DNA from 3 places in the Viridibacillus sp. FSL E2-0187 genome. Region 1 is predicted to be linked to each of the others. Evidence: a T-box and tRNA genes for the amino acid it is inferred to sense, from the RefSeq annotation. Region 1 holds a T-box; the other regions hold tRNA genes.

What was found. A T-box is a leader RNA that pairs with one kind of tRNA and senses whether it is charged. The one in region 1 lies ahead of ileS (isoleucine--tRNA ligase), so its partner is inferred to be a tRNA-Ile.
Region 2: it has a tRNA-Ile gene. The T-box ahead of ileS (isoleucine--tRNA ligase) is inferred to sense a tRNA for this amino acid. The anticodon was not compared.
Region 3: it has a tRNA-Ile gene. The T-box ahead of ileS (isoleucine--tRNA ligase) is inferred to sense a tRNA for this amino acid. The anticodon was not compared.

The regions. Positions count from the first base shown of each region.
Region 1 is NZ_JBBOVG010000001.1:3,112,966-3,122,498, forward strand. It holds gene MHH85_RS15265 (aspartate carbamoyltransferase catalytic subunit) at 1-409, opposite strand, end outside; gene MHH85_RS15270 (uracil-xanthine permease family protein) at 570-1,865, opposite strand; gene pyrR (bifunctional pyr operon transcriptional regulator/uracil phosphoribosyltransferase PyrR) at 1,896-2,435, opposite strand; gene MHH85_RS15280 (RluA family pseudouridine synthase) at 2,645-3,559, opposite strand; gene lspA (signal peptidase II) at 3,556-4,035, opposite strand; gene ileS (isoleucine--tRNA ligase) at 4,279-7,047, opposite strand; T-box leader at 7,094-7,319, opposite strand; gene MHH85_RS15295 (DivIVA domain-containing protein) at 7,370-7,879, opposite strand; gene MHH85_RS15300 (YlmH family RNA-binding protein) at 7,978-8,766, opposite strand; gene MHH85_RS15305 (YggT family protein) at 8,836-9,102, opposite strand; gene MHH85_RS15310 (cell division protein SepF) at 9,127-9,533, opposite strand, start outside.
Region 2 is NZ_JBBOVG010000001.1:186,430-195,962, reverse strand. It holds tRNA gene MHH85_RS00870 (tRNA-Trp) at 1-23, opposite strand, end outside; tRNA gene MHH85_RS00865 (tRNA-Tyr) at 36-119, opposite strand; tRNA gene MHH85_RS00860 (tRNA-Thr) at 129-204, opposite strand; tRNA gene MHH85_RS00855 (tRNA-Phe) at 212-287, opposite strand; tRNA gene MHH85_RS00850 (tRNA-Asp) at 317-393, opposite strand; tRNA gene MHH85_RS00845 (tRNA-Met) at 397-473, opposite strand; tRNA gene MHH85_RS00840 (tRNA-Val) at 496-571, opposite strand; tRNA gene MHH85_RS00835 (tRNA-Glu) at 587-661, opposite strand; tRNA gene MHH85_RS00830 (tRNA-Ser) at 684-775, opposite strand; tRNA gene MHH85_RS00825 (tRNA-Asn) at 781-855, opposite strand; rRNA gene rrf (5S ribosomal RNA) at 867-982, opposite strand; rRNA gene MHH85_RS00815 (23S ribosomal RNA) at 1,119-4,048, opposite strand; tRNA gene MHH85_RS00810 (tRNA-Ala) at 4,145-4,220, opposite strand; tRNA gene MHH85_RS00805 (tRNA-Ile) at 4,233-4,309, opposite strand; rRNA gene MHH85_RS00800 (16S ribosomal RNA) at 4,406-5,958, opposite strand; gene MHH85_RS00795 (nucleotidyltransferase-like protein) at 6,319-7,194, opposite strand; gene MHH85_RS00790 (YgzB family protein) at 7,335-7,685, shown strand; gene perR (peroxide-responsive transcriptional repressor PerR) at 7,810-8,253, opposite strand; gene MHH85_RS00780 (D-2-hydroxyacid dehydrogenase) at 8,500-9,444, opposite strand; gene bcp (thioredoxin-dependent thiol peroxidase) at 9,447-9,533, opposite strand, start outside.
Region 3 is NZ_JBBOVG010000002.1:297,246-306,778, forward strand. It holds rRNA gene MHH85_RS20620 (16S ribosomal RNA) at 1-1,130, shown strand, start outside; tRNA gene MHH85_RS20625 (tRNA-Ile) at 1,227-1,303, shown strand; tRNA gene MHH85_RS20630 (tRNA-Ala) at 1,316-1,391, shown strand; rRNA gene MHH85_RS20635 (23S ribosomal RNA) at 1,488-4,417, shown strand; rRNA gene rrf (5S ribosomal RNA) at 4,480-4,595, shown strand; tRNA gene MHH85_RS20645 (tRNA-Asn) at 5,389-5,463, shown strand; tRNA gene MHH85_RS20650 (tRNA-Thr) at 5,477-5,549, shown strand; tRNA gene MHH85_RS20655 (tRNA-Glu) at 5,694-5,768, shown strand; tRNA gene MHH85_RS20660 (tRNA-Val) at 5,796-5,871, shown strand; tRNA gene MHH85_RS20665 (tRNA-Tyr) at 5,884-5,967, shown strand; tRNA gene MHH85_RS20670 (tRNA-Gln) at 5,999-6,073, shown strand; tRNA gene MHH85_RS20675 (tRNA-Lys) at 6,087-6,159, shown strand; gene rocF (arginase) at 6,461-7,366, shown strand; gene sigW (RNA polymerase sigma factor SigW) at 7,625-8,188, shown strand; gene MHH85_RS20690 (anti-sigma factor family protein) at 8,202-8,822, shown strand; gene cdaA (diadenylate cyclase CdaA) at 8,939-9,533, shown strand, end outside.

The DNA.
Region 1 (9,533 bases):
TGTATAAATCAAGCAAAGATTGAGAAGGATGCTGCCCGGCACCATCACCTGCATTGATAATTGATACGTCCAAACCTTCTAAAAGCTCTTCGTAGTATGCATCCTGTTTATGACGAATAACGACTGCATCGATACCGCTTTGTTGAATCGTTTTTACTGTGTCGTACAATGTTTCACCCTTTAACACGCTTGAAAAGCCTGCATCGAATGGAATTACTGTAGCGCCTATTTTTCTTTCTGCTGATTCAAATGATGTTTTTGTTCTTGTGCTTGGCTCAAAAAATAGGTTTGCGATAAAGTATTCTTTCTCTAGTTGTGGTTTCGCACCTGCTTCAAATTCAGCAGCGCGGTTTAAAATCAGCATAATTTCTTCTTTTGATACTTCATCCATTGACAGTAAGTTTCTCATCATGAGCCTCCTAGTTTATAAATAAAGCCTCCCTAGATTAGAAGGGAGGCTGAGGAAGGATATGACAGGATAAGCATAGCGCTTTGGCGCCTGCTTTCGAATCTATATAACCCTTCTTTGCCTCTCTGGGCAATCTGTTAAAAGGTACAGTATTTAAATGTTATTCATCCAAATCAGCGACTTCTTTATCGCGACCTGGTAGTACTATGTTTAAAATGACACCAACGATAGCTGCTAAGGCCATACCTTCAATTGCAAATGTGTCAGAAACTTGCGGTATTTTCAATGTTGCGCCACCGATTCCAAAGATCAGGATAACTGATGCAATGACTAAGTTGCGTTTATCATCGAAGTCTACTTTATTTTCTACTAGCATACGTAGACCACTAGATGCGATGATTCCAAATAATAGAATTGACACACCACCCAACACTGAAGTTGGAATTGTTTCGATAACTGCCATTGCTTTTGAAAAGAATGCCATTACTATCGCTAAGATTGCTGCGCCACCGATGACGTATACACTATATACTCTTGTTAATACTAGGACGCCGATGTTTTCACCGTAAGTTGTTTTCGGTGGTCCACCGATGAAAGCGCTCATTAGCGTTCCTAAACCATCACCTAATAATGAACGATGTAAACCAGGTTCTTTAATGTAGTTACGATTTACAACTTTACCTAATACTAATTGGTGGCCAATATGTTCTGAAATCGTGACAATCACGATTGGTATCATTGCTAGAAGCAATGTGCTTGTTACTTTGAATTCATAATCTATTCCTGGGATTAAGAAGTCAGGGAGTGCAAACCATTTTGCTTGTCCGATTGCAGTATAGTCAACAATACCGATTGCTGCTGAGTATATATAACCTACAGCTAAACCGATTAGAATTGGCATTGTGCTAATGATATTTTTGAAGAAGATTGTACAAATAATAGCTGCTGCTAACGTAACTAGCGCTGCAGAGAAGTCTGGGAAACTATATATCTTCCCACCGTTACCATCTGGAATATTCATCGCCATATCAACTGCGACTGTTGCAAGACCAAGACCGATAACCATAATAACCGGCGCTACAACGATTGGCGGTAATAACTTCATAATCCATTTATAACCCGTTTTCCAAATGAGTAGTGAGACTATGCCGTAAGTTAAACCGACGAACATTGATCCAATCATCGCACTTCCAACACCACCCGAGTTTGATACAAAGATAATCGGTGTGATAAAAGCGAATGATGATCCTAAGTAAGCTGGGACTTGAAATCTTGTTACTAATAAGAATATCAGCGTTGCGATACCGCTTGTTAAAAGGGCCATCGCCGGGCTCAAACCAGTAAGTTTAGGTACTAATATTGTTGATCCGAACATCGCAAACATATGTTGAGCACTAAGTGTAATAAGTTGTAGAGCTTTTGGTTTTTCATCTATATCTATTACTGCGTTTGCCATATCCTTTTACCCTCACATTCTTTACCTTGCTTACTCGTGAATTGTGACGCAATCTGTAGCATCAACTTCAACCATGTTAACTACGATTCTTTCGTTTCCTGATGTCGGAATGTTCTTCCCTACGTAATCAGCACGAATAGGTAGTTCTCTATGACCACGATCGACTAATACGGCTAGTTGGATTTGTGAAGGTCTTCCTAAGTCCATGACCGCATCCATCGCTGATCTTACTGTTCGACCTGTGTATAGCACATCATCTACAAGAATGATTTTTTGCTCTGATACGTTGTCCGTAATATCAACTTGCTGTACTAGTGGCTCTTCGTTGTCTGTTTTTGTTGATAAATCATCACGATATAGTGTGATATCAAGTTCTCCGGTACGAATTTCCTTACCTTCAATTCTATTTATCTTCTGCGCTAGCCTTCTTGCTAAATAAGCGCCTCTCGTTTTAATACCTACTAAAATGCACTCATCGATCCCTTCATTGCGTTCGATGATTTCATGAGCGATTCGAGTTAAAGCACGATTCATAGCAGGTTCATCAAGTAATACTGCCTTCTGTGTCATTATTTTTCCTCCTTTCGTTATGGGCATAAAAAAACCTCTTGAGCAATGAGCCCAAGAGGATATAGGTGTACTTAAGATGTGTCGAAAAAACTTGCATCACAAGGATTTCCCACATTTCACGCATACCTTCTCAGCCTCTCTGGACTGTCTTTAAAGGTGAATATTTAGTTTTTCACTACGACAAGTATATTACTCTAGGACTTAAAATGTCAATAGTTACTTTTCAATTCTTTTAATAACTCTTCATAATCGGCTGGTAATGGCGCCTCAAATTCTAAATATTCACCAGTTGAAGGATGGATAAAGCCTAATACACCAGCGTGTAGTACTTGTCCGCCAAAGTCTAATGTTTTTCTCGGTCCGTATTTTGGATCACCCGCTAATGGATAACCAATATAGTTCATATGGACACGGATTTGATGTGTACGTCCTGTTTCTAGTCTACATTGGACAAGAGTGTAATCCACTCCCAAACGGTCGATTACAGTAAAATGCGTAATCGCATGCTTTCCATTATCAACAACACCCATTTTTTGACGATCGCGTGAATCACGACCTATTGGAGCATCAATCGTTCCTTTGTCGTGTGGGATATGACCATGAACAAGCGCAGTATAACGACGAGTTACTGTCTTATCTACAAGTTGCTGTACTAATGATTCATGTGCTTTATCGTTTTTAGCAACCATTAGTAAACCTGAAGTATCTTTATCGATACGATGCACGATTCCTGGGCGTGCTACACCATTAATACCTGATAAATCTTTGCAATGATACATTAGCCCATTCACAAGAGTACCAGTTGCGTGACCTGGCGCTGGATGTACGACCATGCCTTTTGGCTTGTTAACTACAATTACGTCGCTATCTTCATAGACGATTTCTAAATTTAAATCTTCCGCTACTATTTCAAGTGGTTCTGTTTCTGGAGGAGTTACTGAAATAACGTCCCCTTCTTTTACTTTATATTTTGTTTTAACAGGCTCATCATTTACCATAACGATTCCATCTTTTAACCAAGCTTGAATTTGGGAACGTGACCAGTCTTTTTGCATTGTTGCAAATGCTTTATCAATACGCTCACCATTCAATTCTTGCATTACTGTGTAACTTACTGCTGTCATTGCTTCACCTTTTTCTGATTGAGTTTCTCTTCAAAGAGCATATAAATAATTAACATCACAACGCCAATTGATAGCGCTGCATCTGCAATATTAAAAATCGGGAAATCATAATTAATAACTGGGATTAGTACATTTACAAAATCCACTACTTCACCGCGAAACACACGATCAATAAAATTACCAATCGCTCCACCTAATATGAACATTAAGCTCACTTGAAATAATGGCTTTCCTTTTGCTTCTTTATGAAAATAATAAAGAATACCGATTATTACAGCTACCGTAACAATTGCAAATAACCAAAATTGTCCTTGTAACATTCCCCATGCTGCTCCGCGATTACGATGCGAAAGAAGTCCAAAATACGGATCCCATAGCATGATGTTTTCACCAAGTTGCATGTTTTTAACGATACTCCATTTTGATAGTTGATCGATAATTACTACAAAAGCTGCTAGCCCATAATATTTATACACCGCAATATCCTCCGTTTACTCTATATCTTAACCATTTTAACATAATAGGGCTATGAATGAAAAAAACTACTCATAATATACTTCTTTTTGCAACAAAAAAACCCTTTTCAATGAATAATAGCTGAAAAAGGCAGTCACTTAAACAGATAAATATATTATTATGTTGTTTCAGATTTCATTTAATGTACTTTTTTTATTTTTAAAATGAGCAGTCCGATAAAATTATCGGACGCTCATTTTTTATCATGCTTCAGTATAGTATTTTTCTACAACATCCGCACAGTTTGCACATAATGTTGGGTGTGATTCACTTTGACCAACTGTTTCAGAAATTGACCAGCAACGTTCACATTTTTCACCTGTAGCTTTTTCTACAAGAACAGCTACGTTATCAACTACAACTGCTTCTGCGGGAGCTTGTGCAGTTTCGCCACCTACAACGAATTCTGAAACGATATTCAATTGAGCAAAATTAATATCTTGGTCTGATAGTAAAGCCTTAGTTGCTTCATCTGCAAAGACAGTTACTTTCGCTTCTAATGATTTACCGATTACTTTCGCGTTACGCGCTTCTTCTAAAGCTTTTAAAATTGCATTACGAACAGTAATAATTTGAGCCCACTTCGTGCGTAATGCTTCAAAATCTTCATGTTCAACAGCTTCTGGCATATCAGTTAATTGAACGCTCACTGCCTCTGTGTTATCTAAATATGACCACATTTCATCTGTTGTATGTGGGATGATTGGAGTTAATAATTTTAATAATGCTTGTAATGTATCATACATAACCGATTGCATTGCACGACGGTCTGTATTATCTTGACCTTCGATATAGACAACATCTTTTGCAATATCTAAGTAGAATGAGCTTAACTCAGTTGCTACGAAGTTGTTAATTGTGTGATATACGCTTGCAAATTCATAGTTATCATAATGCGTACGTACCGCTTTAATCACATCTTGTAATTTCATGTACATAAAGCGATCTACTTCACGAAGGTCTGCATATGCTACGCGATCTGCTTCAGGATTGAAGTCACTTACATTCCCGTGTAGGAATCGAAGCGTATTACGGATTTTACGATATACTTCAGAAACTTGCTTCATGATGTCCATCGAAATACGAACGTCAGCTGTGTAGTCTACTGATGCTACCCATAAACGTAGAATATCGCCACCATATTGGTTCATTACTTTGATAGGAGCGATAATATTCCCAATAGATTTACTCATCTTGCGACCTTCGCCATCTAATACAAAGCCGTGAGAAAGTAACCCTTTATACGGCGCATGTCCATGTATAGCAACACTTGTAATTAGTGAAGAGTTGAACCAACCGCGGTATTGGTCAGAGCCTTCTAAATAAAGGTCTGCAGGGTAGCGTAATTCTGGGCGTTCATCTAACACGCCTTGGTGTGTAGAACCTGAGTCAAACCAAACGTCCATAATGTCTGTTTCTTTAGTGAATTCGCCATTTGGGCTACCAGGATGAGTGAATCCTGCTGGTAATAAATCTTTCGCATCACGTTCGAACCAAATGTTTGAACCGTGTTCTTTAAATAGATTTGCAACGTGCTCAATTGTCTCTTCTGTGATGATTGGTTCATCGTTCTCAGCATAAAACACTGGAATTGGAACACCCCAAGCACGTTGACGAGAAATACACCAATCCCCACGGTCACGAATCATATTGAATAGACGAGTTTCACCCCATGAAGGTGTAAAGTTTGTATCACGAATTGCTTGTAACAATTCAGGACGGAATGCTTCAATTGATGCAAACCACTGTGCAGTTGCACGATAAATAACTGGTTTTTTTGTACGCCAGTCATGTGGATATGAGTGCGTGAAGAATGAAAGTTTTAGTAATGCTCCTTTTTCTTCTAACGCTTTTGTAATTTCTTTATTGGCATCATTATAGAATAATCCTTCAAAGCCAGGAGCTTCTTCAGTTAATACACCTCGGTTATTAACTGGGCTTAAAATACCGATATCGTATTTTTTTCCGATATTAAAGTCGTCTTCACCATGCCCAGGGGCTGTATGAACACATCCAGTACCAGCGTCAAGAGTAACGTGATCACCGCACATGATCAATGAATCACGGCCATATATAGGGTGAGATGCTACAACGTATTCTAAATCTTGCCCAGCAACTTCACGGTCAATTTCGTAGTTTTCCCATTCTAACGTTTCTGCTACTTTTTCAAGTAAACCTTTAGCGATGATAAATTTCTTATCAGCTACTTTTACTACAACATATGTGAATTCTGGATTTACGGAAATACCTAAGTTGGCAGGAATTGTCCATGGTGTTGTTGTCCAGATGATAAAGCTTTCGTCAGTATTAACTACACCTTTACCGTCTTTTACATCAAATGCAACATAGATAGATGGCGATTTAATATCTTGGTATTCGATTTCTGCTTCAGCTAATGCCGATTCACTTGATGGAGACCAGTAAACTGGTTTCAAACCTTTATAGATATAACCTTTTTTCGCCATTTCACCAAATACTTTAATTTGACGGGCTTCGAATTTAGGTTGTAATGTGATATATGGATTATCCCAGTCACCACGTACACCGATACGTTTGAATTGAGTTCTTTGACGATCAACTTGCTCGTAAGCATACTCTTCACAAAGTTTACGGAATTCGGCAGTAGTCATTTCTTTACGTTTTACACCTTTGTTGGCTAATGCTTGCTCGATTGGTAGACCGTGCGTATCCCAACCTGGTACATAAGGAACGAAGTAACCAGTCATTGAACGGTGACGATTAACCATATCTTTTAATACTTTGTTTAATGCATGACCCATATGAAGATCACCATTAGCGTATGGAGGGCCATCATGTAAGATGAATGCTGGGCGATCTTTTGTACGCTCTAACACCAACGCATTGATGTCCATTTCTTCCCATTTTTCTTGAATTTTCGGTTCATTAGCCGGCAAATTTCCGCGCATCGGGAAATCTGTTTTCGGCATTAATAGCGTATCTTTATATTCCATATAAATCCTCCTCTTTTTTTAGCAAATAAAAAACTCCTCATCCCAAAAAAGGGACGAGGAGGAATTATCTCGCGGTACCACCCTAATTGCGTAATATAAATAATACGCCTCTTAGACACCTTAACGTGGTGTGAGCCGAGATTACTTACTGTTTTTGTTCAGTAATCTAGTTCCAGAGTGATTTTCTTCCTTGAGTGTTTAGTCTGAGCTTGCACCGTCCTCAGATCGCTTTTACTTCACTCAAAAAATACTGTCTCCATCATAACTTTTTCTTTGATATGTTGACATTATAGAAAACAGAAAGCATTCAGTCAAGTATCGTTTATTCTACCGGTGTATCTAAGCGCTCTAATTCTGTCGAATCAATTTCATACTCCAATAAATGATCCCAATCATCGGATTCAATCAAATCTAACTGGGCTTCAACAATCATTTTGAAGCGATTACGGAATACTTTAGATTGTTTTTTCAACTCTTCAATTTCTAATGCAATACGACGTGCTTTTGATAAAGCTTCGTTAACAATACGATCGGCATTCTTCTCAGCCTCTTTAACAATCAATTTTGCTTCTTTCGTAGAATTACGTCGCACTTCCTCAGCAGCTTCTTGTGCAATGACAATTGATTTTTGAAGAGTTGATTCAATAGAGTTATAGTGACCAATCTGCTCATTTGAAGTTAGTAATTTGCTTTCCAGCTCTTTTTTCTCTTTTAAAACAACTTCATAGTCTTTTATGATTTGCATTAAAAACTCATTTACTTCATCTTCATTGTAACCTCTGAAACCACGGGTAAACTCTTTATTATGTATATCAACAGGCGATAACGGCATTTTCTACACTCTCCCTTATAGCATAATATATATTGTAAACTATTATACAGGTCATTAATGGTAAGTACATCGAAAAAACAACAAATTTAATGAAATTGTTATGTTTTTCTTTCCATCCGACCAATATTAATGCGGATTTTATCTTTTTTTGTTCTTCCTTCAATAGCTTTTATCATAAATCTCCCAAAGCCTCGAATTGATAGTAGATCAAGTTCATGCAGCTCAAAAGAAATATTTTCTCGGATCGTAAAGTTAACCTTCACTTTTCCGCTATTAATAAGTGCTGCAGATTTCTGACGAGATATATTAAATACAGAGGCGATAACCGTATCTAAACGCATCGAACTTACTGTCATCATTTCATCCGTCCAAACTTCTTCATTCGGTAATAACATTTCACTTGAATTTAGCGCTTCAACATATACTTTTACTTTACCAATTGAAGTGAGGTTAGCTCTTACATAATCTTCTACTTCCGAAGCAATAGCGAATTGGGCTGTAGAGTTGTCTAATCTTATATCCCCAAATTTCTCTCTACCTAAACCCAGTGATAGTAACGCCCCTAAAACATCTGGATGCTCAAGCTGAACAAACTTAGAAGGATAACGCAAATGAAATACCGTGATTTGATAATCCTCTTCTACTGGTTCAAAATAGGAAGGGTATATTAGAATTCTTCTGCGCTCAGCTTCATCAAATGCACCAAAAAACGCCATTGTAATATCGCCCTGATGTCCGATGATTGACTGTACAATAAATCGTTGACGCGGATCTAGAAAGTCCGTTAACTTTGGCGCATAGCGATCTTCTACTTCCATACGCCAGCCACTAACTTGATCAATAAATTCACGCTCTTCTGGTCGGAAATGCTGGAATATCTCTTCCATAACACCCCTCCTTTCTTAATAAAAAAACCCCACATTCATATTGTGGGGAAGAGTGATATTGTCTAAAAATCAGAGCAAAAGCCCATTAAACAAACTTATTACTCCTTGATTTGCCAAATTCAATACAAATAATGCTACGATTGGCGAAATATCAATCATACCTAATGGTGGAATAAAACGTCTAAATAACTCTAAATATGGATCACAAATTTTACCTAAAATTTGTCCGAATTTAGACTCATATGCCGCTGGAACCCACGACATCAAAATATAAATGATAAGCGCAATTGAATAATAGAAAATTAATCTTGAAATGATAGTACCTACTATATACATAAATTATTAAACTCCTCAGTTTGATCAGTCTTCATAATAATATTCAGAAATATTACCGTCAACTTCTACATTGTCTGGTGTGCATAAGAATATGTCCGTGCCAATACGTTTTATATCTCCACCCAGTGCACATATTGTACCACTTAAAAAGTCAATTATACGAATACCTTGCTCTTTATCTATACGTTGTAGATTTACAACGACTGCACGCTTGCTTTTTAAATGTTCAGCAATATCTTGAGCTTCTGCATAGACACGTGGTTCGGCTAAGACAACCTTTGAAGCTTTTTGTGTAATACTTACTAGATTAGGTGTATTTGTATGTTCAGTTGCCACATTCCGTCGCTCCTTGTTGCTTACTTTTTTAACTGCTGGTTGACTTACTGCAGTTTGATGAACAGGTTGTGACATGACTCTTTGTTGGCGTTGCT
Region 2 (9,533 bases), 2.9 Mb from region 1:
TTCTACCGTTAAACTATGCCCCTAAAATAAAAAAATGGTGGAGGGGGACGGATTCGAACCGCCGAACCCGAAGGAGCGGATTTACAGTCCGCCGCGTTTAGCCTCTTCGCTACCCCTCCAGAAAAACATGGTGCCGGCGAAAGGAGTCGAACCCTCGACCTACTGATTACAAGTCAGTTGCTCTACCAACTGAGCTACACCGGCATTATTATGGTGGGTCAGGACGGAATCGAACCGCCGACACTTAGAGCTTCAATCTAATGCTCTACCAACTGAGCTACTGACCCATAATAATTTAATATTCTTTTTTAAAAAATGGCGGTCCGGACGGGACTCGAACCCGCGACCTCCTGCGTGACAGGCAGGCATTCTAACCAACTGAACTACCGGACCATTTGGTTGCGGGGACAGGATTTGAACCTGTGACCTTCGGGTTATGAGCCCGACGAGCTACCGAACTGCTCCACCCCGCGATAATGGTATTATTAATTTAAATGGTGGAGGATGACGGGATCGAACCGCCGACCCCCTGCTTGTAAGGCAGGTGCTCTCCCAGCTGAGCTAATCCTCCGTATAATGTTATAAATGGTGACCCCTACGGGATTCGAACCCGTGTTACCGCCGTGAAAGGGCGGTGTCTTAACCGCTTGACCAAGGGGCCATTTAATAAATTAGAATGTGTATGGCGGAGAGCAAGGGATTTGAACCCTTGAGACAAGGTTACTCGCCTACACGATTTCCAATCGTGCTCCTTCGGCCACTCGGACAGCTCTCCAAAAATGGCTCCGAAGGTAGGACTCGAACCTACGACCGTCCGGTTAACAGCCGGATGCTCTACCACTGAGCTACTTCGGAATAATATGATCGCCTAGCAACGTCCTACTCTCACAGGGGGAAACCCCCAACTACCATCGGCGCTAAAGAGCTTAACTTCCGTGTTCGGCATGGGAACGGGTGTGACCTCTTTGCCATCATCACTAGACTATTGTATTACCTAAGGACAAGAATAATTATACCATCTTTTTTAAAGTTTAGCAAGTGTTTTTTGCTATTTTAGAAAAGTTTTTTATTATTCTCTCAAAACTGGATAAATTACATTGAAGTTAGTTAAGTAAAATTTGGTTAAGTCCTCGATCTATTAGTATTCGTCAGCTCCGTATGTCGCCACACTTCCACCTCGAACCTATCTACCTCATCGTCTTTGAGGGATCTTACTTACTTGCGTAATGGGAAATCTCATCTTGAGGGGGGCTTCATGCTTAGATGCTTTCAGCACTTATCCCGTCCACACATAGCTACCCAGCGATGCCCTTGGCAGAACAACTGGTACACCAGCGGTGTGTCCATCCCGGTCCTCTCGTACTAAGGACAGCTCCTCTCAAATTTCCTACGCCCACGACGGATAGGGACCGAACTGTCTCACGACGTTCTGAACCCAGCTCGCGTACCGCTTTAATGGGCGAACAGCCCAACCCTTGGGACCGACTACAGCCCCAGGATGCGATGAGCCGACATCGAGGTGCCAAACCTCCCCGTCGATGTGGACTCTTGGGGGAGATAAGCCTGTTATCCCCGGGGTAGCTTTTATCCGTTGAGCGATGGCCCTTCCATGCGGAACCACCGGATCACTAAGCCCGTCTTTCGACCCTGCTCGACTTGTAGGTCTCGCAGTCAAGCTCCCTTATGCCTTTACACTCTACGAATGATTTCCAACCATTCTGAGGGAACCTTTGGGCGCCTCCGTTACTCTTTAGGAGGCGACCGCCCCAGTCAAACTGCCCGCCTGACACTGTCTCCTACCCCGCTAAGGGGCATGGGTTAGAAGTTCAATACATCTAGGGTAGTATCCCACCAACGCCTCCTCCGAAGCTGGCGCTCCGGAATCTCTGGCTCCTACCTATCCTGTACAAGATGTATCAAAATTCAATATCAGGCTACAGTAAAGCTCCACGGGGTCTTTCCGTCCTGTCGCGGGTAACCTGCATCTTCACAGGTACTATAATTTCACCGAGTCTCTCGTTGAGACAGTGCCCAGATCGTTACGCCTTTCGTGCGGGTCGGAACTTACCCGACAAGGAATTTCGCTACCTTAGGACCGTTATAGTTACGGCCGCCGTTTACTGGGGCTTCAATTCGCACCTTCGCTTGCGCTAAGCACTCCTCTTAACCTTCCAGCACCGGGCAGGCGTCAGCCCCTATACGTCACCTTACGGTTTTGCAGAGACCTGTGTTTTTGCTAAACAGTCGCCTGGGCCTATTCACTGCGGCTCTCTCGGGCTTTCACCCTACTAGAGCACCCCTTCTCCCGAAGTTACGGGGTCATTTTGCCGAGTTCCTTAACGAGAGTTCTCTCGCACACCTTAGGATTCTCTCCTCGACTACCTGTGTCGGTTTGCGGTACGGGCACCTTTTACCTCGCTAGAGGCTTTTCTTGGCAGTGTGAAATCAGGAACTCCGGACATACGTCCTCGTCATCACAGCTCAACGTTATAGAAATGGGATTTGCCTCATTTCACGCCTCACTGCTTGAACATGCATAACCAACAGCATGCTTACCCTATCCTACTGCGTCCCCCCATTGCTCAAATGGTAAATAGGTGGTACAGGAATATCAACCTGTTGTCCATCGCCTACGCCTATCGGCCTCGGCTTAGGTCCCGACTAACCCTGAGCGGACGAGCCTTCCTCAGGAAACCTTAGTCATTCGGTGGACGGGATTCTCACCCGTCTTTCGCTACTCATACCGGCATTCTCACTTCTAAGCGCTCCACCAGTCCTTCCGGTCTGACTTCACAGCACTTAGAACGCTCTCCTACCACGGACATCTAAGATGTCCATCCACAGCTTCGGTGAATTGTTTAGCCCCGATACATTTTCGGCGCAGCGTCACTCGACCAGTGAGCTATTACGCACTCTTTAAATGATGGCTGCTTCTGAGCCAACATCCTGGTTGTCTAAGCAACGTCACATCCTTTTCCACTTAACAATTACTTTGGGACCTTAGCTGGTGGTCTGGGCTGTTTCCCTTTTGACTACGGATCTTATCACTCGCAGTCTGACTCCCGTGCATAAATCACTGGCATTCGGAGTTTGTCTGAATTCGGTAATCCGGGATGGACCCCTAGTTCAAACAGTGCTCTACCTCCAGGATTCTCTATCACGAGGCTAGCCCTAAAGCTATTTCGGAGAGAACCAGCTATCTCCAGGTTCGATTGGAATTTCTCCGCTACCCACACCTCATCCCCGCACTTTTCAACGTACGTGGGTTCGGGCCTCCAGTAAGTGTTACCTTACCTTCACCCTGGACATGGGTAGATCACCTGGTTTCGGGTCTACAACCACATACTCATTCGCCCTATTCAGACTCGCTTTCGCTACGGCTCCGTCTTCTAAAACTTAACCTCGCATGTAATCGTAACTCGCCGGTTCATTCTACAAAAGGCACGCTATCACCCATTAACGGGCTCTAACTACTTGTAGGCACATGGTTTCAGGATCTATTTCACTCCCCTTCCGGGGTGCTTTTCACCTTTCCCTCACGGTACTGGTTCACTATCGGTCACTAGGTAGTATTTAGCCTTGGGAGATGGTCCTCCCAGATTCCGACGGAATTTCACGTGTTCCGCCGTACTCAGGATACACTCAAGAGAGAATGAACTTTCAACTACAGGGCTGTTACCTGCTCTGGCGGGCCTTTCCAGACCGCTTCGTTTAACTCATTCCTTTGTAACTCCATATAGAGTGTCCTACAACCCCAAGAGGCAAGCCTCTTGGTTTGGGCTATTCCCGTTTCGCTCGCCGCTACTCAGGGAATCGATTTTTCTTTCTCTTCCTCCAGGTACTTAGATGTTTCAGTTCCCTGGGTCTGCCATCAAGACGCTATGTATTCACGTCAAGATACTGCTCCATTACGAACAGTGGGTTCCCCCATTCGGAAATCTCCGGATCAAAGCTCACTTACAGCTCCCCGAAGCATATCGGTGTTAGTGCCGTCCTTCTTCGGCTCCTAGTGCCAAGGCATCCGCCATGCGCCCTTAATAACTTAACCTAAAAGTTAGTTATTAAGCCTAAAAAACTTAATAATAAAAAATGTGTTACTTAATTTGCTTCAATGTCGTTTTATCCAGTTTTCAAAGAACAATATTGGTGGAGCCTAGCGGGATCGAACCGCTGACCTCCTGCGTGCAAGGCAGGCGCTCTCCCAGCTGAGCTAAGGCCCCAAAAAAGAAAAATGGTGGGCCTAAATGGACTCGAACCATCGACCTCACGCTTATCAGGCGTGCGCTCTAACCAGCTGAGCTATAGGCCCCTTTTTCGGAAAAATATAAGGTTTTTATAAACCTTCAAAACTGAACGCAAGACGTTAATCGACAGATCCAAGATCTGTTTCCGTAATTATCCTTAGAAAGGAGGTGATCCAGCCGCACCTTCCGATACGGCTACCTTGTTACGACTTCACCCCAATCATCTATCCCACCTTCGGCGGCTGGCCCCATAAAGGTTACCTCACCGACTTCGGGTGTTACAAACTCTCGTGGTGTGACGGGCGGTGTGTACAAGGCCCGGGAACGTATTCACCGTGGCATGCTGATCCACGATTACTAGCGATTCCGGCTTCATGTAGGCGAGTTGCAGCCTACAATCCGAACTGAGAACGATTTTATGAGATTAGCATACCCTCGCGAGTTAGCGACTCTTTGTATCGTCCATTGTAGCACGTGTGTAGCCCAGGTCATAAGGGGCATGATGATTTGACGTCATCCCCACCTTCCTCCGGTTTGTCACCGGCAGTCACCTTAGAGTGCCCAACTAAATGATGGCAACTAAGATCAAGGGTTGCGCTCGTTGCGGGACTTAACCCAACATCTCACGACACGAGCTGACGACAACCATGCACCACCTGTCACCAATGTCCCCGAAGGGAAAACTCTATCTCTAGAGCGGTCATTGGGATGTCAAGACCTGGTAAGGTTCTTCGCGTTGCTTCGAATTAAACCACATGCTCCACCGCTTGTGCGGGCCCCCGTCAATTCCTTTGAGTTTCAACCTTGCGGCCGTACTCCCCAGGCGGAGTGCTTAATGCGTTAGCTGCAGCACTAAGGGGCGGAAACCCCCTAACACTTAGCACTCATCGTTTACGGCGTGGACTACCAGGGTATCTAATCCTGTTTGCTCCCCACGCTTTCGCGCCTCAGTGTCAGTTACAGACCAGAAAGTCGCCTTCGCCACTGGTGTTCCTCCAAATCTCTACGCATTTCACCGCTACACTTGGAATTCCACTTTCCTCTTCTGCACTCAAGTCTCCCAGTTTCCAATGACCCTCCACGGTTGAGCCGTGGGCTTTCACATCAGACTTAAGAAACCACCTGCGCGCGCTTTACGCCCAATAAATCCGGACAACGCTTGCCACCTACGTATTACCGCGGCTGCTGGCACGTAGTTAGCCGTGGCTTTCTAATAAGGTACCGTCAAGGTACGTTCAGTTACTAACGTACTTGTTCTTCCCTTACAACAGAGTTTTACGATCCGAAAACCTTCATCACTCACGCGGCGTTGCTCCATCAGACTTTCGTCCATTGTGGAAGATTCCCTACTGCTGCCTCCCGTAGGAGTTTGGGCCGTGTCTCAGTCCCAATGTGGCCGATCACCCTCTCAGGTCGGCTATGCATCGTTGCCTTGGTAGGCCATTACCCCACCAACTAGCTAATGCACCGCGGGCCCATCTAGTAGTGACAGCCGAAACCGCCTTTCAGCATTTTGCCATGTGACAAAATGGATTATTCGGTATTAGCCCCGGTTTCCCGGAGTTATCCCAATCTACTAGGTAGGTTGCCCACGTGTTACTCACCCGTCCGCCGCTAAATCAGAAGAAGCAAGCTTCTTCATCATTCGCTCGACTTGCATGTATTAGGCACGCCGCCAGCGTTCGTCCTGAGCCAGGATCAAACTCTCCATAAAAGTAGTTTGAAAGCTCATTAGCTTTGCTAGCGTATCATCCGAAGATGATATCTATTTTTGTTTTGATCCACCAACAAGTTGATGTCCAAAAACATTTATTGATTAACGTCTTGCATGTTCAGTTTTCAAGGTTCATTTTGTTGTCTTCGTCGTTGTTGTTGTTGTTGCAGCGACTTTAATATCTTAACATCCTTCAATTTCGATGTCAACAACTTTTTTAAAAAAGTTTATCGGGTGAAAGTTTTAAGTTTTAACAACACGTCTTAGCGACAATTAATATAATACAATAATGTCGATACTCATGTCAACACTTTTTCTAAAAAAATTTGAGGCGTTTTAAACGCCTCAATTAATATACAACTAATCAACGATTTCTTCAACCTTATAATCTCTATGATATATGTTATTTCCTTTAGTCTCTACACGCTCTACAGAGATGTAACCTTTATCTATTAAGTATTCGATGAAAACTTCAAGGTTAACTGAATAGTTTTTTAGCTCCTCTTGTTCATGCAGTTCTTGAATTGTCCAAAAGTCTTTTTGAGACATTACTTCTATTACATGCGTTGCACCATCTGCAGTACGAGAATGAATAAAGAACTCACTTGCTAAGAATAATAACTCTAATCGTTTATCTAATGATTCTTCACTTGTAATAAGTTCTTCATATAATTTGTAAATGGCTGGATCAATTTGTTTTACTTGCGACCACACTGTAACCTCAGGGTACAATCCTTTATCCATTACAGCAAGACGAGCTAAATGATGCAATGATTCAACAACATGATTATAGGCATCTAAATAATTTTTCTCTTCGAAACATACTTTACCCTCTAAGTATCTTCGTATTAACTTTGCAAACTCAATACCCATTTTGATTTTCCGACCATAAAATGGGAACTCCTTAAGTTCCTTTTTTAAATTAGAGAGATACTCATTACGATCGAATAATACTTTACCAAAGAATAGCCAGTCGACTATCTTCTTATTAGTTCCTACTAATAACCATTTATTTAACTGCTTCTCCGTAATGATGTGCATAGCAGCTTTTTTATCTTTAAATGTATAATGTTTTGTAAAGACTGGTCGGTCACTTTGTCTTGTAATAATAAGAAGTATCGTATCGAATGTATCTGTTATCGGGCTTACTTCTTCCCTTTTTTCTATTAAAATTACACCTATTGTATTCGGGTGACTTGCTCGTTCTTGGTATATGGGTCGTAGTAGCTGCTCCATAATGATCCTCCTATAGTCAATAGTCAATTTACTCTGTCTTAAACGTTCGACAAAAATAATAAGATTCCTGCATAAAATTTTCACTTCATATTACGATATCATTTTGTGTTATAGTATGTTGTAGATTAGGAGGCTTACAAATGAAACCATATAAAAACAAGATAAATAAAATCCGTTCATTTGCTTTATCTCTCATATTTATTGGCTTTATCATCATGTACGGTGCCATTTTCTTCAGAGAACACCAATGGTTAGTTATTATCTTCATGACACTAGGTATCCTCTGTATTCTTGGAAGTACTTTTGTATATGGATGGATTGGATTCCTTTCAACCCGAGCAGTATTAGTTGAATGTCCGGGTTGCCATAAACACACGAAAGTGCTTGGCCGCGTAGATATGTGTATGTATTGTAATGAACCACTTACTTTAGATCCTTCATTAGAAGGACAAGAGTTTGATCAATCATTAAACAATCGCACAAAACGTTAAAGAATAATGCCTTCTCCTCGTTACTAAATTGTAACGGGGTTTTTTTATCAAAAAAGCATTATATAGTTTACCATAAAAAGAAGCTACCTATGTGTCATTCTTGACAGTTAAGTAGCTTCCTTACTTATTGAACTTTAGTGGCTTGCTCAGAACACGTTGGACAAGTCCCATAAATCTCCATACGGTGTGAATTAATTTTGAAGCCAGTGACGTGAGCGGCGAAATGTTCAACCTCATCAAGCCCTGGGTAATGGAAGTCTACAATCTTCCCACAGCCCTCACAAATAATGTGATAGTGTTTATTTGTAACAAAATCAAAACGACTTGCGCTATCACCATATGTTAATTCTTTCACTAAACCTGATTCTCGGAATACACGAAGATTATTATAAACCGTTGCTACACTCATATTAGGGAATTTCCCTTCAAGTGCTTTGTATATTTCATCAGCTGTTGGATGTGACATTGTTTCGATTAAATACTCTAAAATAGCATGACGTTGGGGGGTGATCCTTACGCCTGTTGTCTTTAGCGTGTCTAGAGCGCTTTTCAATTGCACTTCAGTCATCGCCATGCACCTCAATTCATAAAAATTATTAGTTTATAATTGTTATAATTAGTTTACTTAAAAACTAGGGCAAATGTCAACATTTCCATCTACGAGTCACCTTTTTGTTCTGGTTTTTAATAAGGATAATTTACTATCTATCAAAAATTTGCTCTAATAATCCAAAATATATTATTTCATTCCTTGTTTCATTCTCAATTGTTCCTGGTTAATGATACTTTCTCTTACAACGATAAAAGTTCCTGACTAATACCCTCTAATAATATCCATTTTGTTAATAAGTTCTGTATCTCCCTCTAACCACTTTTTTAAGTTAGGTTTGAAAATTTCTAAACTACGTTCCAAATATCTTGAAGAATGGCTGGAGACATGAGGCGAAACAGTAACAGTATTCATCTGCCAAAAAGGATGTTCTGCTGGTAGCGGTTCTTCTTCATATACATCTAATACAGCATGTGCGATTTTTCCTGCATTCAATGCGTGTATCAATACATCTGTTGACACTAAATCACCGCGGCCAAAATTCAGAAATAATGTACTATCTTTCATCGCTTCGAAATGTTCACTCTTTAATAAATATTGTGTATCCGGAGTACTTGGTAAAACAGAAATAACTATATCAGCGCTTGGTAATGCCTTTTGCAATGCACTAAAAGAAATCATATCCTCCATATAATCAGCCTTATTTCCTGAACGATTACATCCTATTGTATGTACGCCAAAAGCTTGCAACAATCGGCCAATCTCAGAACCAATTGCGCCAGGTCCTAAAATAAGGGCGGTAGAACCGTGAAGCTCCGTTGCTTTAGACTTACGGTTCCATTCAGCTTTTTGCTCTTGTTCATAGATCCATGCCAGTCCACGTTTATATGATAGAATGTGGGCTAGTACAGATTCTGCCATTGGAACTTTATGAATGCCACGTACATTAGAAACAACGATACCACGTTCAGCAATTTCCTTTTGAGGCATTTTCTCTACCCCTGCAGAAGCAACCATTATCCATTTTAACTTCTCTGCTAACCTTATTTGCTGCGCTTCAATATCTTCACCATAAGTAACTACAACTTCTGCCTCTTTTAACACAGTATGATCTATATTGTTATGAAAGATAAATTCAATAGTAGGAAAATCTTGTAGTAGCCCCTCTTTTAAATCTGGTCTTGGATCAAAAGTAAAATACACTATCATAATTATTCCCCCTTTTCCCGTATATAAGTAAGCACCTCTTCAATATGTCCCTTCACTCTGACTTTACGCCATTCTTTAATAACTACCCC
Region 3 (9,533 bases), on a different contig from region 1:
GGTTTTCGGATCGTAAAACTCTGTTGTAAGGGAAGAACAAGTACGTTAGTAACTGAACGTACCTTGACGGTACCTTATTAGAAAGCCACGGCTAACTACGTGCCAGCAGCCGCGGTAATACGTAGGTGGCAAGCGTTGTCCGGATTTATTGGGCGTAAAGCGCGCGCAGGTGGTTTCTTAAGTCTGATGTGAAAGCCCACGGCTCAACCGTGGAGGGTCATTGGAAACTGGGAGACTTGAGTGCAGAAGAGGAAAGTGGAATTCCAAGTGTAGCGGTGAAATGCGTAGAGATTTGGAGGAACACCAGTGGCGAAGGCGACTTTCTGGTCTGTAACTGACACTGAGGCGCGAAAGCGTGGGGAGCAAACAGGATTAGATACCCTGGTAGTCCACGCCGTAAACGATGAGTGCTAAGTGTTAGGGGGTTTCCGCCCCTTAGTGCTGCAGCTAACGCATTAAGCACTCCGCCTGGGGAGTACGGCCGCAAGGTTGAAACTCAAAGGAATTGACGGGGGCCCGCACAAGCGGTGGAGCATGTGGTTTAATTCGAAGCAACGCGAAGAACCTTACCAGGTCTTGACATCCCAATGACCGCTCTAGAGATAGAGTTTTCCCTTCGGGGACATTGGTGACAGGTGGTGCATGGTTGTCGTCAGCTCGTGTCGTGAGATGTTGGGTTAAGTCCCGCAACGAGCGCAACCCTTGATCTTAGTTGCCATCATTTAGTTGGGCACTCTAAGGTGACTGCCGGTGACAAACCGGAGGAAGGTGGGGATGACGTCAAATCATCATGCCCCTTATGACCTGGGCTACACACGTGCTACAATGGACGATACAAAGAGTCGCTAACTCGCGAGGGTATGCTAATCTCATAAAATCGTTCTCAGTTCGGATTGTAGGCTGCAACTCGCCTACATGAAGCCGGAATCGCTAGTAATCGTGGATCAGCATGCCACGGTGAATACGTTCCCGGGCCTTGTACACACCGCCCGTCACACCACGAGAGTTTGTAACACCCGAAGTCGGTGAGGTAACCTTTATGGGGCCAGCCGCCGAAGGTGGGATAGATGATTGGGGTGAAGTCGTAACAAGGTAGCCGTATCGGAAGGTGCGGCTGGATCACCTCCTTTCTAAGGATAATTACGGAAACAGATCTTGGATCTGTCGATTAACGTCTTGCGTTCAGTTTTGAAGGTTTATAAAAACCTTATATTTTTCCGAAAAAGGGGCCTATAGCTCAGCTGGTTAGAGCGCACGCCTGATAAGCGTGAGGTCGATGGTTCGAGTCCATTTAGGCCCACCATTTTTCTTTTTTGGGGCCTTAGCTCAGCTGGGAGAGCGCCTGCCTTGCACGCAGGAGGTCAGCGGTTCGATCCCGCTAGGCTCCACCAATATTGTTCTTTGAAAACTGGATAAAACGACATTGAAGCAAATTAAGTAACACATTTTTTATTATTAAGTTTTTTAGGCTTAATAACTAACTTTTAGGTTAAGTTATTAAGGGCGCATGGCGGATGCCTTGGCACTAGGAGCCGAAGAAGGACGGCACTAACACCGATATGCTTCGGGGAGCTGTAAGTGAGCTTTGATCCGGAGATTTCCGAATGGGGGAACCCACTGTTCGTAATGGAGCAGTATCTTGACGTGAATACATAGCGTCTTGATGGCAGACCCAGGGAACTGAAACATCTAAGTACCTGGAGGAAGAGAAAGAAAAATCGATTCCCTGAGTAGCGGCGAGCGAAACGGGAATAGCCCAAACCAAGAGGCTTGCCTCTTGGGGTTGTAGGACACTCTATATGGAGTTACAAAGGAATGAGTTAAACGAAGCGGTCTGGAAAGGCCCGCCAGAGCAGGTAACAGCCCTGTAGTTGAAAGTTCATTCTCTCTTGAGTGTATCCTGAGTACGGCGGAACACGTGAAATTCCGTCGGAATCTGGGAGGACCATCTCCCAAGGCTAAATACTACCTAGTGACCGATAGTGAACCAGTACCGTGAGGGAAAGGTGAAAAGCACCCCGGAAGGGGAGTGAAATAGATCCTGAAACCATGTGCCTACAAGTAGTTAGAGCCCGTTAATGGGTGATAGCGTGCCTTTTGTAGAATGAACCGGCGAGTTACGATTACATGCGAGGTTAAGTTTTAGAAGACGGAGCCGTAGCGAAAGCGAGTCTGAATAGGGCGAATGAGTATGTGGTTGTAGACCCGAAACCAGGTGATCTACCCATGTCCAGGGTGAAGGTAAGGTAACACTTACTGGAGGCCCGAACCCACGTACGTTGAAAAGTGCGGGGATGAGGTGTGGGTAGCGGAGAAATTCCAATCGAACCTGGAGATAGCTGGTTCTCTCCGAAATAGCTTTAGGGCTAGCCTCGTGATAGAGAATCCTGGAGGTAGAGCACTGTTTGAACTAGGGGTCCATCCCGGATTACCGAATTCAGACAAACTCCGAATGCCAGTGATTTATGCACGGGAGTCAGACTGCGAGTGATAAGATCCGTAGTCAAAAGGGAAACAGCCCAGACCACCAGCTAAGGTCCCAAAGTAATTGTTAAGTGGAAAAGGATGTGACGTTGCTTAGACAACCAGGATGTTGGCTCAGAAGCAGCCATCATTTAAAGAGTGCGTAATAGCTCACTGGTCGAGTGACGCTGCGCCGAAAATGTATCGGGGCTAAACAATTCACCGAAGCTGTGGATGGACATCTTAGATGTCCGTGGTAGGAGAGCGTTCTAAGTGCTGTGAAGTCAGACCGGAAGGACTGGTGGAGCGCTTAGAAGTGAGAATGCCGGTATGAGTAGCGAAAGACGGGTGAGAATCCCGTCCACCGAATGACTAAGGTTTCCTGAGGAAGGCTCGTCCGCTCAGGGTTAGTCGGGACCTAAGCCGAGGCCGATAGGCGTAGGCGATGGACAACAGGTTGATATTCCTGTACCACCTATTTACCATTTGAGCAATGGGGGGACGCAGTAGGATAGGGTAAGCATGCTGTTGGTTATGCATGTTCAAGCAGTGAGGCGTGAAATGAGGCAAATCCCATTTCTATAACGTTGAGCTGTGATGACGAGGACGTATGTCCGGAGTTCCTGATTTCACACTGCCAAGAAAAGCCTCTAGCGAGGTAAAAGGTGCCCGTACCGCAAACCGACACAGGTAGTCGAGGAGAGAATCCTAAGGTGTGCGAGAGAACTCTCGTTAAGGAACTCGGCAAAATGACCCCGTAACTTCGGGAGAAGGGGTGCTCTAGTAGGGTGAAAGCCCGAGAGAGCCGCAGTGAATAGGCCCAGGCGACTGTTTAGCAAAAACACAGGTCTCTGCAAAACCGTAAGGTGACGTATAGGGGCTGACGCCTGCCCGGTGCTGGAAGGTTAAGAGGAGTGCTTAGCGCAAGCGAAGGTGCGAATTGAAGCCCCAGTAAACGGCGGCCGTAACTATAACGGTCCTAAGGTAGCGAAATTCCTTGTCGGGTAAGTTCCGACCCGCACGAAAGGCGTAACGATCTGGGCACTGTCTCAACGAGAGACTCGGTGAAATTATAGTACCTGTGAAGATGCAGGTTACCCGCGACAGGACGGAAAGACCCCGTGGAGCTTTACTGTAGCCTGATATTGAATTTTGATACATCTTGTACAGGATAGGTAGGAGCCAGAGATTCCGGAGCGCCAGCTTCGGAGGAGGCGTTGGTGGGATACTACCCTAGATGTATTGAACTTCTAACCCATGCCCCTTAGCGGGGTAGGAGACAGTGTCAGGCGGGCAGTTTGACTGGGGCGGTCGCCTCCTAAAGAGTAACGGAGGCGCCCAAAGGTTCCCTCAGAATGGTTGGAAATCATTCGTAGAGTGTAAAGGCATAAGGGAGCTTGACTGCGAGACCTACAAGTCGAGCAGGGTCGAAAGACGGGCTTAGTGATCCGGTGGTTCCGCATGGAAGGGCCATCGCTCAACGGATAAAAGCTACCCCGGGGATAACAGGCTTATCTCCCCCAAGAGTCCACATCGACGGGGAGGTTTGGCACCTCGATGTCGGCTCATCGCATCCTGGGGCTGTAGTCGGTCCCAAGGGTTGGGCTGTTCGCCCATTAAAGCGGTACGCGAGCTGGGTTCAGAACGTCGTGAGACAGTTCGGTCCCTATCCGTCGTGGGCGTAGGAAATTTGAGAGGAGCTGTCCTTAGTACGAGAGGACCGGGATGGACACACCGCTGGTGTACCAGTTGTTCTGCCAAGGGCATCGCTGGGTAGCTATGTGTGGACGGGATAAGTGCTGAAAGCATCTAAGCATGAAGCCCCCCTCAAGATGAGATTTCCCATTACGCAAGTAAGTAAGATCCCTCAAAGACGATGAGGTAGATAGGTTCGAGGTGGAAGTGTGGCGACATACGGAGCTGACGAATACTAATAGATCGAGGACTTAACCAAATTTTACTTAACTAACTTCAATGTAATTTATCCAGTTTTGAGAGAACAAGTTCTCTAAATAGTCTAGTGATGATGGCAAAGAGGTCACACCCGTTCCCATGCCGAACACGGAAGTTAAGCTCTTTAGCGCCGATGGTAGTTGGGGGTTTCCCCCTGTGAGAGTAGGACGTTGCTAGGCACATTAAAGCACAGCTGATTTAATCAGTTGTGCTTTTTTATATAGAAAATAGTTATAATAAATGTGGAAATCAAGGGTTATATTATGACTATTGTATTTAAAGGTTATAACAATCGATATGGGGAGTTATTTGGCAAGTATTAATTCACTGAAGAACCGATGAAATTTCCTTAATCGTCATTAGTCTCATTTGAGTTGTGTAAAACGGAAATAGATTTGCATCCAATTATTGCAATTTATAATGGGGGAATAGTAAGCTTCTTTGTTTTGCATAATATATTGGGTGTAAAGCCATACTTAAATAACTCCAAAATAATTTTATTTGGCTCTTGATCAACTGATATCTGTATCTTAGAAAAGGTTATGCAAAAAGTATACTATCTCAATTATAGATGTATATTAAAAAAATATAACTTATTCAATAGTTCTAGCAGTTAATGTTGGAAAAATAGTTGCACTGGAATTTTAAAGGAAAGTGGAATTTGTGTATAAAGGCATAAGAATTCTAATTGAAAATAGTCCATCAATGGTTATGAGATTTTCATTGTAATAGCCTTTAGGAGCATAATTGATATATGTTGGTAGTCTTACATTAGATTCTGATTAAAACGCTTTAAAACGCTTAAATAGGGCTTTTATGATAGTTAGAGTTACTGTAATAAAATATAGGTATATTTAAGTGCAAAAAAATTAAAACTTTTTTCCTTAAATAGCTTGAAATGTTTTAATATGCTGTTATAATAATATTTGTGTTCCACAAAAGTAACATCTAAAGAAGCGATAATATTATTGTTCCGAAGTAGCTCAGTGGTAGAGCAATCGGCTGTTAACCGATCGGTCGTAGGTTCGAGTCCTACCTTCGGAGCCATTTTTTTGTCTATGCTTCCATAGCTCAGCAGGTAGAGTGCTTCCATGGTAAGGAAGAGGTCACCGGTTCGAGCCCGGTTGGAAGCTTTCTATTATTTATCAAGAAGTAGAAATATATTGAATTTTGTTTAGTAAGATGAAATTTTTAATATTTTTTAAATAAAGTATTGCTTTTTTATTTAAAGGATGTTAATATAATTCTTGTCCTGTTTTAAGCAGTACAGCATTAATGGCCCCTTGGTCAAGCGGTTAAGACACCGCCCTTTCACGGCGGTAACACGGGTTCGAATCCCGTAGGGGTCACCATTTTTAAAAATTATTTTAGATATCCATGGAGGATTAGCTCAGCTGGGAGAGCACCTGCCTTACAAGCAGGGGGTCGGCGGTTCGATCCCGTCATCCTCCACCATATTTTTTTGTCGGAGGGGTAGCGAAGAGGCTAAACGCGGCGGACTGTAAATCCGCTCCTTCGGGTTCGGCGGTTCGAATCCGTCCCCCTCCACCATTTTTTATATAAAACATTCATTATTCATTGTTGGGGTATAGCCAAGCGGTAAGGCAACGGATTTTGATTCCGTCATGCCCTGGTTCGAATCCAGGTACCCCAGCCATTTTTAATTTTATGAGCCATTAGCTCAGTTGGTAGAGCATCTGACTTTTAATCAGAGGGTCGTAGGTTCGAATCCTACATGGCTCACTTTCATATAAAATTTCAACCTCTTTCTACACTTTGTAGAAAGAGGTTTTTTGTAGTTAATAGTATAAAAAATAAGGGATACCCCCTATACTCTCTAAGGAGCATTTTTAGTAGAGTGCGTAACTTTGTACAACTACTGATAAATTCAATTTAAAGGATAGTGCATTATCTACTTTAGTTACAAAGTGGTTCTATATTTAAGTGTTTGATTTTTTGTATAAATATTCAGAATTTTGTGGGGTTGAGCCAACATGATTGTAGCATTTACAATATAGGTAATTCACAAAGGGGGAATAAAATAATGCATAAATTAAATATTTCATTAATAGGTGTACCAATGGATCTTGGTCAAACACGTCGTGGGGTTGATATGGGGCCAAGTGCAATCCGATATGCGGGCGCTGTAGAAAGATTAGAAGCAATGGGTTATGAAGTGATAGATGAGGGGGATATTCAGATTGGGGTATCTGAGCGTGAAGTATCAGCCGATACAAATTTACGAAATTTATCAGCTGTAACTGAAGCCAGTACAAATCTTGCGAATAAAGTACATGATGTCGTTTCACAAAATCACTTTCCACTTGTACTAGGTGGGGACCATAGTATTGCAATAGGTACACTTGCAGGACTATCAGATCATTATGAGAACCTAGGAGTTATTTGGTATGACGCGCATGCCGATTTGAATACAGGTGATACTTCACCATCGGGTAATATTCATGGTATGCCACTAGCTGTAAGTATTGGGCTCGGCCATGAAAAACTTGTAAACATTCGTGACTATGCTCCAAAAGTGAAACCTGAAAATATAGTTATTATTGGTGCTCGCTCGGTGGATCCAGGTGAACGTGAATTAATAAAAGAAAAAGGTATCAAAGTGTACACGATGCATGAAATTGACAGAGTGGGGATGACTAAAGTTATTCAAGATGCAATTATTTACTTAAGAGGAAAATGTGTTGATGGATTGCATTTGTCATTGGATCTAGATGGAATCGATCCGCTTTATACGCCGGGTGTTGGGACACCTGTTCTAGGCGGTATTACATATCGTGAGAGCCATTTAGCGATGGAGATGTTATATGAATCAGAAATGATTACCTCCGCTGAATTTGTAGAAGTAAATCCAATCCTAGATGAGAGAAACAAAACAGCAGATGTAGCAGTTGCTTTAATGGGATCGTTATTAGGCGAAAAATTAATGTAATGTAAAGGGACGGGAATACCCGTCCTTTTATAATTGCCGAAAAGTGTAGGGTTTTTGAAAAATGGGAACTTATTGATAAGTAATTAAGTCTTGAATAGAAGAGTTTATTATGAATTTGGATCATTTTTACTTACATATTTGTTATAATTATGGAAGGAAGGTTTTTTGTAGTTATAAAAAAACTTTCGAAAAAATGAAACTTACACTATAAGCGACTCGTATATAGAATAGCAGCCGCATGGGCGGAGGGAAATCACGATGGACGCATTAATCAACAAGAGAATAAAACAAGTGCTGAAAGGCGATCAAAGTGCGTATTCTGATATTGTGAGCCTCTACCAGCAAAAGCTGTACCAAGTTTGTTATCGCATGCTTGGCAATCGACATGAAGCGGAAGATATAGCGCAGGAGGCATTTGTTCGTGCGTATATTAATCTTCACACTTTTGATTTGAATCGAAAATTTTCGACTTGGCTGTACCGTATAGCGACGAATTTATGTATAGACCGTATAAGGAAGAAGAAACCGGACTATTACTTAGATGCGCAAGTTGCTGGAACGGACGGTCTAGATATGTATTCTCAAATTTCCTCCTCAGATAGGCTACCTGAGGAAGAAGTAGAAAGAATGGAGCTGCAGGAGCGAATTCAATATGAAATTAGCCAGTTGCCAGACAAATATCGAACAGTCATTGTCTTAAAGTATATAGAGGAATTGCCATTGCAGGAGATTAGCGAGATTTTGGATATGCCACTTGGGACAGTCAAAACTCGAATTCACAGAGGGCGTGAAGCTCTGAGAAAGCAATTAGGCAATCTGTAGGAGGGATTTCACTATGAATGCGTGTCCAAAACATATTGGTGAATACATGCATGAATATTTAGATGGTGATATTAGTCGTGAACATGAAATCGAGCTAAAAGCACATTTGCAAAGCTGTGATAACTGTCGACAACATATGCAGGAGCTAAATAGCACAATTGCCTTTGTCAAAAGTGCTGCCGTCGTTTCAGTACCTCTGGATTTCAAGCAAAACGTTATGATTCGTCTACCTAAAGGAAGATCAGGAGCCGGTGTCCAAAGATGGCTACGTCGTCATCCTATATTCGTTGCAGCAGCAATGTTTTGTATTTTAATGAGCGCCTCACTTCTTACAGGCTTTAATGATAATAAGGAATTTTCTGTGACCAAACAGCCAAACTTAGTTGTAGAGGGGCAAACAGTCATCGTACCTGAAGGGAAGACTGTGACAGGTGATATCGTAGTCAAGAATGGAGATATCCTTGTAGAAGGTTCGGTAGATGGTAATATCACTGTAATTAATGGTCAATATATGGCTTCAACAGCAAATGTCACAGGTCAAATAGATGAGATTAATCAAGCATTTGAATGGCTTTGGTATAAAATTAAAAATGGTGGAAAAGAAATACTTTCATTTTTAGGCAAAAACGAATAGAACAAATGAAAAAGTCTACTGTTTGAGGTAGACTTTTCTGTTTCATCTCAGCAAGTAAAGTAAGAGTTGTGCTATACTGAACACATATGCACTCGCTAGAAAAGTGGGGGATCCACATGTCTTTTATTAATGAAATTTCACAATTTACCGACAATGTATGGATTAGAATGTTGATGAACATTCTGGACATTCTTTTAGTATGGTTTGTTATTTATAAAATTTTAACTTTAATAAGAGGAACAAAAGCTGTCCAATTATTAAAGGGAATATTCGTCATCATTATTATTCGTATAATTACTGTATATGCTGGCCTTAATACACTGGGATGGATGATGGAACAGGTTATCAATTTTGGTTTCCTCGCTATTATTATCATATTCCAACCAGAGTTACGTCGAGCACTTGAACAGCTTGGCCGTGGTAAGCTATTTGCACGTAGTAATTTACAAGAAGATGAAGAGCGTACACGCTTAGTAAGCGCGATGTCAAAATCCGTTAGTTATATGGCGAAGCGACGTATTGGAGCGCTTGTTTCAATCGAACGCGAAACAGGGTTGAATGATTATATAGAAACAGGGATTCCGATGTTCTCTGAAATCTCGTCTGAATTACTGATTAATATCTTCATACCTAATACACCATTACATGATGGAGCGGTAATCGTTCAAAAGAACAGGATTGCGGCTGCAGCTTGTTATTTACCATTATCAG